Regions from separate parts of the Pseudomonas chaetocerotis genome, predicted to be linked through region 1. Evidence: predicted binding sites of a transcription regulator. Region 1 holds the regulator's gene; the other holds the start of a gene.

Region 1 (4,702 bases):
GCCAAGGGCATCGGCATCCTGATCACCGATCACAACGTGCGTGAAACCCTGGACATCTGCGAGACCGCCTACATCGTCAACGATGGACAGCTGATCGCCGAGGGTAACGCCGAGACCATCCTCGCCAACCAGACGGTGAAAGAGGTATATCTGGGCCATGAATTCCGCCTGTAACAGGCTGCGTGAAAACCACTGTGCTCGGCGCTGCTGCGTCAAAAACAGCCTGTAGGTTGCCCACTATTTCGCTACAGAAATATTGCACCCCCTAGGCAAAAACGAGAAGTTCAGGCATATAATTTGCTTCCTGCGGCGCTTCGGCGCCCTGATGTGGAAGGCGTAACTCGCCAGTAAATTAAGGTCTGCAATGAAACCATCGCTAGTCCTCAAGATGGGCCAGCAGCTGACGATGACCCCGCAGCTGCAACAGGCTATCCGCCTCCTCCAACTGTCCACCCTGGACCTGCAACAGGAAATCCAGGAGGCGCTGGAATCCAATCCCATGCTCGAGCGCCAGGAAGACGGCGACGACTTCGACAACAGCGATCCAATGGCTGATGGCGCCGAAAGCGCCACGCCGACCCCGAGCAAGGAAGAGAGCTACCAGGAAACCACCCCCACGGTGGATAACCTGGAAGAGGGCGAGTGGGGCGAGCGCATTCCCAACGAGTTGCCGGTCGATACCGCCTGGGAAGACATCTACCAGACCAGCGCCAGTAGCCTGCCCAGCAACGATGATGACGAGTGGGACTTCACCACCCGCACTTCCAGCGGCGAGAGCCTGCACAGTCACCTGCTCTGGCAGCTGAACCTGGCGCCCATGTCGGACAAGGATCGCCTGATCGCGGCCACCCTGATCGACTGCATCAACAACGACGGTTACCTCGAAGAAACGCTAGAGGAAGTCACCGAATCCTTCGACCCCGAGCTGGATGTCGAACTGGACGAAGTGGAAGTGGTGCTGCATCGCATCCAGCAGTTCGAACCGGCCGGTATCGGCGCCCGCGATCTGCGCGAATGCCTGCTGCTGCAACTGCGCCAACTGCCTGCCGGCACGCCTTGGCTGAGCGAGACACAACGCGTGGTCGGTGACTACCTGGAACTGCTCGGTAGCCGCGATTATGCCCAGCTGATGCGCCGCACCAAGCTCAAGGAAGACGAGCTGCGCCAGGTCATCGACCTGATCCAGCGCCTGAATCCGCGTCCAGGTTCGCAAATCGAATCCAGCGAACCGGAATACGTCGTGCCCGACGTCATCGTGCGCAAGCACAACGAACGCTGGCTGGTGGAACTGAACCAGGAGGCCATGCCACGCCTGCGGGTCAATCCGCAATATGCCGGCTTCGTCAAACGCGCCGACTCCAGTGCCGACAACACCTTCATGCGCAACCAGCTGCAGGAAGCACGCTGGTTCATCAAGAGCCTGCAGAGTCGTAACGAAACGCTGATGAAGGTGGCCACGCAGATCGTCGAGCACCAGCGTGGTTTCCTCGACTACGGCGACGAGGCGATGAAACCCCTGGTGCTGCACGACATCGCCGAAGCGGTGGGTATGCATGAGTCGACGATCTCACGCGTTACCACGCAGAAATTCATGCACACACCGCGCGGTATTTACGAGCTGAAATATTTCTTCTCCAGCCACGTCAGCACCTCTGAAGGCGGAGAATGCTCGTCCACCGCGATCCGCGCGATCATCAAAAAACTGGTTGCAGCAGAAAACGCGAAAAAGCCGTTGAGCGACAGCAAGATCGCTGGTTTACTGGAAGCACAAGGCATCCAAGTCGCCCGTCGGACGGTCGCCAAGTATCGCGAGTCCCTCGGTATAGCGCCCTCCAGTGAGCGCAAGCGACTGATGTAGGCCAGATCGACTGAAGGCCTCAGGCCTTCAGGCCAAAGTGTTCCGGCGGCGGGTCGAACCAGACCCGTCTCTTACACAAGGCAACAAGGAGAAAGCGGTATGCAAGTCAACATCAGTGGACATCAGCTGGATGTGACCGACGCCCTGCGTGACTATATCGGCGAGAAACTAGGCCGACTGGAACGCCACTTCGACAAGATCACCAACGTACAGGTGACCATGGAGGTCGAAAAACTCAAGCAGAAGATCGAAGCCACCCTGCACATCGCTGGCGGCGAAGTCGTCGCCAACGCCGAGCATCAGGACATGTACGCTGCCATCGACCTGTTGGCCGATAAACTCGACCGTCAACTCATCAAGCACAAGGAAAAGCAGCTAGAACGCCTGCAAGGCGCCACGGCCCGCTGACATTCCCTATCCATGATCCGACTTGAAAATATCCTGACCCCCGGCCGTTCCCTGGTGAACGTGCCGGGCGGCAGCAAGAAACGCGTGCTCGAACAGATCGCCAATGTGGTTGCGCGCGATCTGCCCGACCTGGATGCCCAGGACATCTTCGAAAGCCTCATCGCCCGCGAGAAGCTTGGCTCTACCGGCTTCGGCAACGGCATTGCCATTCCCCACTGCCGCCTGGCCGGCTGCAGTGCCCCGATCAGTGCTGTCCTGCACCTGGAGACGGCAGTCGACTTCGACGCCATCGACGGCGTGCCCGTCGATCTGCTGTTCGTGCTTCTGGTGCCGGAGGCGGCAACCGATGCGCATCTCGAACTGCTGCGCCAGATAGCCAGCATGCTCGATCGCCAGGATGTACGTGAACGTCTGCGCCAGGCCAACAGCGGCGAAGATCTCTACCAGGTCGTCGTGGACATTCAGAACGGTCAATAAACATGCGCCTGATCATCGTCAGCGGTCGCTCGGGCTCGGGCAAGAGCACCGCCCTCGATGTACTTGAGGACAACGGTTTCTACTGCATCGACAACCTGCCGGCCGGCCTTCTGCCGGATCTTGCCGAGCGCTTCCTGCCGCATAGCGATATGCTGCTGCCGCAGGTAGCCGTATCCATTGATGCGCGCAACCTGCTGAGCCAACTCAAGCGCTTCCCGGAACTGCTCGACGAAGTTCGCAAGCGCAGTATCCATTGCGACGTGCTGTATCTCGATGCCGAAGACGAAACGCTGCTCAAGCGTTTTTCCGAAACGCGCAGACGACACCCGCTGACCAACGACAATCGTTCGCTGGCCGAGGCCATTGCCTACGAAAGCCAACTGCTGGCACCGATCACCGATCGTGCCGATCTGAAGATCGATACCACCCGACTGAATCTCTACCAGCTGCGCGATACGCTCAAGCTACGCCTGCTGGGCCAGACGCAGACTGGCACCGCCTTTCTGGTCGAGTCCTTCGGTTTCAAACGTGGCATGCCAGTGGATGCTGACCTGGTGTTCGATGCGCGCTGCTTGCCCAATCCGTACTGGAAACCGGAACTGCGCGATCATTCCGGGCTGGATCAACCGGTGATCGACTATCTGGCCGCGCAACCGGAGGTCGAAGAGATGTATCAGGACATCCTCGTCTACCTGGAAAAATGGCTGCCACGCTTCGCCGCCAGCAACCGCGCCTATGTCACCATCGCCATTGGCTGCACGGGCGGCCACCACCGCTCGGTGTACCTGGCCAACCGCCTGAGCCAGGCACTCAAAGACTCGCTGAAGAATGTCCAGGTGCGTCACCGCGACCTCAGCTAAGGAATCCTGCCGCGATGCCAGCACGTGAAATCACCATCATCAACAAACTTGGTCTGCATGCCCGTGCTGCAGCGAAGTTCGTCGGTGTAGCGAGCACCTATCCCTGCCAGGTGCGCATCGGCCGCAGCGCCGAAAGCCTGGTAGACGGCAAGAGCATCATGGCGGTGATGATGCTGGCCGCCGGCAAGGGCACCAACGTGCACCTGCTGACCGAAGGCGAACAGGATCACGAGGCTCTCGATGCACTGGTTGCGTTGATCGAGAACTACTTCGACGAAGGCGAGTAGCATCACCCCACGAACGAAAAGGCCACCCGCGGGTGGCCTTTTCGTTTCTAGCAGCCTCAGCTACCGGCGACCATCATCTTCTCGATCAGCACCGAGCCGGTGCAGATATTGCCGCGCCGTTCCAGATCACACCCGACCGCGACGATCTGGCGGAACATGTCACGCAGGTTGCCGGCAATGGTCACCTCCTGCACCGGGAACTGGATTTCACCGTTCTCCACCCAGAAGCCCGCTGCGCCACGGGAATAGTCGCCGGTAACCAGGTTCAAGCCCTGCCCCATCAGTTCGGTGACCAGCAGGCCACGGCCCATGCGGCGAATCAGCGCCTGCTGATCCTCATCGCCATGGCTGACGAACAGGTTGTGCACGCCACCGGAGTTGGCGGTGCTCGGCAAACCCAGCTTGCGCCCGGAATAGGTGCCGAGCACGTAGGACACCAGTTCGCCCTTCTCCACGAACGGCTTGGCGTAGGTGGCCAGACCATCACCGTCGAAGGTGGCACTGCCGAGTGCGCGCGGCAGGTGCGGACGCTCGTCGAGGCTCAGCCATTCGGGGAACAGCCGCTGGCCGAGCGCACCTTCGAGGAACGAGGACTGGCGATACAGGTTGCCACCCGAAATCGCCGCCAGCAAATGGCTGAACAACCCACCGGCCAGCTCGGCGGCGAACAGCACCGGCACTTCGCAGGTCGGCACCGGGCGCGCACCAAGACGGCTGACCGCACGCTCGGCGGCGCGCTGGCCGATACCCTTGGCATCGGCCAGCAGTTCACCCTGACGATTGACGTCGTACCAGTAGTCGCGCTGCATCTG
Region 2 (4,702 bases), on a different contig from region 1:
TGATCCATACCGCTGACGCAGACGATGTCACCGGCGGTGGCTTCTTCGACGTCTACGCGGTGCAGGCCGTGGTGACCCATCAGCTTGAGGACACGACCGTTACGCTTCTTGCCATCGACGTCGATGGCAATGACCGGGGTGTTCGGCTTGACCTTGCCACGGGCAATACGGCCAACGCCGATGATGCCGAGGAAGCTGTTGTAGTCCAGCGCGGAGATCTGCATCTGGAACGGGCCGTCGAGGTCGACGTTCGGTGCCGGTACGTGGTCGACGATAGCCTGATACAGCGGGGTCAGGTCTTCAGCCATGTCAGCGTGGTCGAGACCGGCGATGCCGTTCAGGGCGCTGGCGTAAACGACCTGGAAGTCGAGCTGCTCATCGGTGGCGCCGAGGTTGTCGAACAGGTCGAAAATCTGGTCCATGACCCAATCCGGACGCGCGCCCGGACGGTCGATCTTGTTGATCACGACGATCGGCTTGAGGCCGGCTTCGAAGGCCTTCTTGGTCACGAAGCGGGTTTGCGGCATCGGGCCGTCCTGGGCGTCAACGACCAGCAGCACGGAGTCGACCATGGACATCACGCGCTCGACTTCACCACCGAAGTCGGCGTGGCCGGGGGTGTCGACGATGTTGATGCGGTAGTCGTTCCACTTGATGGCGGTGTTCTTGGCCAGAATGGTGATGCCGCGCTCTTTTTCCTGGTCATTGCTGTCCATCACGCGCTCGTCGTTGAGCTCGTTGCGTTCCAGGGTGCCGGACTGACGCAGCAGGGCGTCGACGAGGGTGGTTTTGCCATGGTCGACGTGGGCGATGATGGCGATGTTGCGCAGATTTTCGATCACTGTGTGTATCTCGATCAGAGGATTCGGTGTGTCGCCCAGCCTGGACGACGAATATGAAGAAAAGGGGATCAGCGAGCTGAACGGTCGGGAGGGCGATGGCGGATACTTCCGCCATTAAGCCCCGGCGTTCTATGCCGGACGATAAACGCGCACATTGGCATGTCCCTCGCTCAGCAGATGGTGGGCGTGCAGGCGACTCATGACGCCCTTGTCGCAATACAGCAGGTACTGGCGGTTCTCATCCAGTTCCTTGAATTTGTTGTTCAGCGCATAGAATGGCAGCGCCTGCACTTCGATGCCCGGCACGTCCAGCGGCTCGTCTTCGGCGGCGTCGGGATGACGGATGTCGATGACGATCTGTCCGGCCAGCGCTTCACGCACCTCCTCGACTTGCACGTCCTTGCCCAACTCGTCGATCACGCGGTCGATGGGCAACTGGGTAGCACGTTCGAGGGCGCGTTCGAGGATGGCCATGTCGAACTGGGCCTCCTCGTGCTCGATGCGGTAACCACGGGCCTTGGTGGTCGGGTTGACCGAGATCACGCCGCAATACTCGGGCATGTTCTTGGCGAACTCGGCGGTGCCAATGCGCGTGGCGGTGTCGATGATGTCCTGCTTGTGGCTGGCGATCAGCGGGCGCATGACCAACATGTCGGTAGCCGAATCGATCACTGCAAGATTGGTCAGGGTCTGGCTGGAGACCTGACTGATCGCCTCGCCGGTGACCAGCGCCTCGATCTGCAGGTTCTCGGCGATACGGGTGGCAGCACGCAACATCATGCGCTTGAGGATAACGCCCATCTGGCTGTTGTCGACCTTGCCGAGAATCTCACCGACCACTTCCTCGAACGGCACACTGATGAACAGCACGCGCTGCGAGCGGCCGAACTTCTGCCATATATAGTGCGCCACTTCCATCACGCCCAACTCGTGGGCACGCCCGCCGAGATTGAAGAAGCAGAAGTGGCTGACCAGGCCGCGACGCATCATCTGGTAGGCCGCCACGGTGGAGTCGAAACCGCCACTCATCAGCACCAGGGTCTGCTCCAGCGAACCCAGCGGGTAACCACCGAGACCTTCGTGGCGGTTGTGCACCACGAACAGGCGCTGGTCGCGAATCTCCATGCGCACTTCGACTTCCGGCTTTTTCAGGTCGATGCCAGCCGCATCGCACTCACGGCGCAGGCGCGAACCGACATGCCGCTCGACATCGATGGAAGAAAATGCGTGCTTGCCGCCGCGCTTGCAACGCACCGCAAAAATCTTGCCCGGCAATTGCTCGGCGTAATGACGCTTGCAGTGCTCGGTGATCTCGTCCAGATCGCCCAGCGGGTATTCATTGACTTCGAGGAACAGACCGATGCCCGGCATGTTGCGCAGGCGCTCGGTCATCTCGGCGAGCAACTTGGGATCGTCCAAGTCGGTTTCGACTTCGAGGTTGTCCCAGACACCGGTCACCCGCAGTTCGGGGTCAAGATCGCGCAGCACGGAGCGAATGTTCTTCCCCAACTGGCGGATGAACTGCTTGCGCACCGGGCGGCTCTTGATGGTGATTTCCGGGAAAACTTTGACGATGAGCTTCATGAATAGGCCGCCCGCTTGGGGGACGAAAAAACAGGGGCGCGGATTATAGCGGAAATTGTTCAAGCTTTGACCAAAAATACTGCACCACTCACGCAGCGCACCAAAATAGATCTTTCGCCAAATTAAAGGCCCTTAAATGGTGCAAATATTTATGGTGAATTAGCGCGCAGACAGCGCGGTGCCTGAGTTTCGTGGCTTCTGCCCAATAAAGGGCACTGGCATGCAATTTGCTCCCTTGTGAGGCAGGTCGCCCTGGAGGACTATCCCGCCGGGCTTCACCGCATCTTCAAGGCTTATCGATAAGAGCCTTTTCCACCTGGAGGACAACATGTCTAAGGCTGTTCAACTGATCAAAGAACACGACGTGAAGTGGGTAGACCTGCGCTTCACCGACACCAAGGGCAAGCAGCACCACGTGACCATGCCGGCCCGTGACGCCCTGGACGAAGATTTCTTCGAGCACGGCAAGATGTTCGACGGCTCGTCCATCCATGGCTGGAAAGGCATCGAAGCCTCCGACATGATCCTGATGCCGGTAGACGATACCGCCGTTCTGGATCCGTTCACCGAAGAGCCGACCCTGATCCTGGTCTGCGACATCATCGAGCCGAGCACCATGCAAGGCTACGACCGCGACCCGCGCTCCATCGCCAAGCGCGCTGAAGAGTTCCTCAAAGGCACCGGCATCGGTGACACCGTATTCGTTGGCCCGGAGCCCGAGTTCTTCATCTTCGACGAAGTGAAGTTCAAGTCCGACATCTCCGGCTCGATGTTCAAGATTTACTCCGAGCAAGGCTCCTGGATGACCGACGGCGACGTCGAAGGCGGCAACAAGGGCCACCGTCCAGCAGTCAAAGGTGGTTACTTCCCAGTTCCGCCGTGCGACCACGACCACGAAATCCGTACTGCCATGTGTAATGCCATGGAAGAAATGGGCCTGGTGGTCGAAGTGCACCACCACGAAGTGGCGACTGCCGGTCAGAACGAAATCGGCGTGAAGTTCAACACCCTGGTTGCCAAGGCTGACGAAGTTCAGACCCTGAAGTACTGCGTGCACAACGTAGCCGACGCCTACGGCAAAACCGCTACCTTCATGCCGAAGCCCCTGTACGGCGACAACGGCTCGGGTATGCACGTGCACATGTCCATCTCCAAAGATGGCAAGAACACCTTCTCCGGCGAAGGCTATGCCGGCCTGTCCGATACCGCTCTGTATTTCATCGGCGGCATCATCAAGCACGGCAAGGCTCTGAACGGCTTCACCAACCCGTCGACCAACTCCTACAAGCGTCTGGTCCCAGGTTTCGAAGCTCCGGTAATGCTGGCCTACTCGGCGCGTAACCGCTCGGCCTCGATCCGTATTCCTTACGTTTCCAGCCCGAAAGCCCGCCGTATCGAAGCGCGCTTCCCGGACCCGGCTGCCAACCCGTACCTGGCCTTCGCAGCTCTGCTGATGGCCGGTATCGACGGTATCCAGAACAAGATCCACCCGGGCGATGCGGCCGACAAGAACCTGTACGATCTGCCGCCGGAAGAAGGCAAGCTGATCCCGCAAGTCTGCGGCAGCCTGAAAGAAGCCCTGGAAGAGCTGGACAAGGGCCGTGCGTTCCTGACCAAGGGTGGCGTATTCTCCGACGACTTCATCGATGCCTACATCGAGCTGAAATCCGAAGAAGAAATCAAGGTACGTACCTTCGTACACCCGCTGGAATACGACCTGTACTACAGCGTCTAAACCAGTCTCGCGCCGCCTGGTGCAGCGCGTTCGAAAGCCCCGCCCGGCTCTGCCTGGCGGGGCTTTTTCATTTTCCACCGGTAGGGTACGCCGCGCGCACCGAAAGCCCGAGACTATGCAGCAGATGCTGCGCACAGCTCAGTACTCCACGACGCCCTAAGTAATCCGCGCCCAGGGCCAGCGCCGATTTGTAGCCAAACATCACAGCCATAACGCCCTGCGCTTGCCAGGAACCGCCAGCAGTGCAAGGCTTAGCGCATCATCCGCGGAAGGATCGGCCCATGCGCCCGTTACTCGCCTGCCTGCTGCTTGCCCTGGCCTTGCCGGCCAGTGCGCAGATCTACAAATACATCGACGCCAACGGCAACACGGTCTTCACCAACCAGCCACCCGATGGCACGGCAGCCGAGAACGTCAACCTGCCACCAACCAATACGGTAGAGATGCAGACGCCCAGCATTCCCGCAGGCACCAACGGCGACACCTCAGCACAGAGTGCCGCACCCTATTCGACACTGAGCCTGACCGGTATCCCTGATGA

What was found. The regulator sigma-54, encoded in region 1, starts transcription at its own class of promoters, with help from an activator protein. The targets are predictions, from matches to a motif close to ANTGGCATNNANNTTGCTNT.
Region 2: a site for sigma-54 is predicted at 2,641-2,660, ahead of glnA (glutamate--ammonia ligase). Genes of this name have one in related genera too.

Annotation. Positions count from the first base shown of each region.
Region 1 covers NZ_JACFYX020000001.1:260,240-264,941, forward strand. Annotated here, with positions in the region: gene lptB (LPS export ABC transporter ATP-binding protein) at 1-174, shown strand, start outside; gene H3221_RS01285 (RNA polymerase factor sigma-54) at 365-1,858, shown strand; gene hpf (ribosome hibernation-promoting factor, HPF/YfiA family) at 1,958-2,266, shown strand; gene ptsN (PTS IIA-like nitrogen regulatory protein PtsN) at 2,279-2,743, shown strand; gene rapZ (RNase adapter RapZ) at 2,746-3,603, shown strand; gene H3221_RS01305 (HPr family phosphocarrier protein) at 3,618-3,890, shown strand; gene pmbA (metalloprotease PmbA) at 3,947-4,702, opposite strand, start outside.
Region 2 covers NZ_JACFYX020000006.1:205,079-209,780, forward strand. Annotated here, with positions in the region: gene typA (translational GTPase TypA) at 1-842, opposite strand, end outside; gene thiI (tRNA uracil 4-sulfurtransferase ThiI) at 972-2,426, opposite strand; gene glnA (glutamate--ammonia ligase) at 2,755-4,161, shown strand; gene H3221_RS12705 (DUF4124 domain-containing protein) at 4,443-4,702, shown strand, end outside.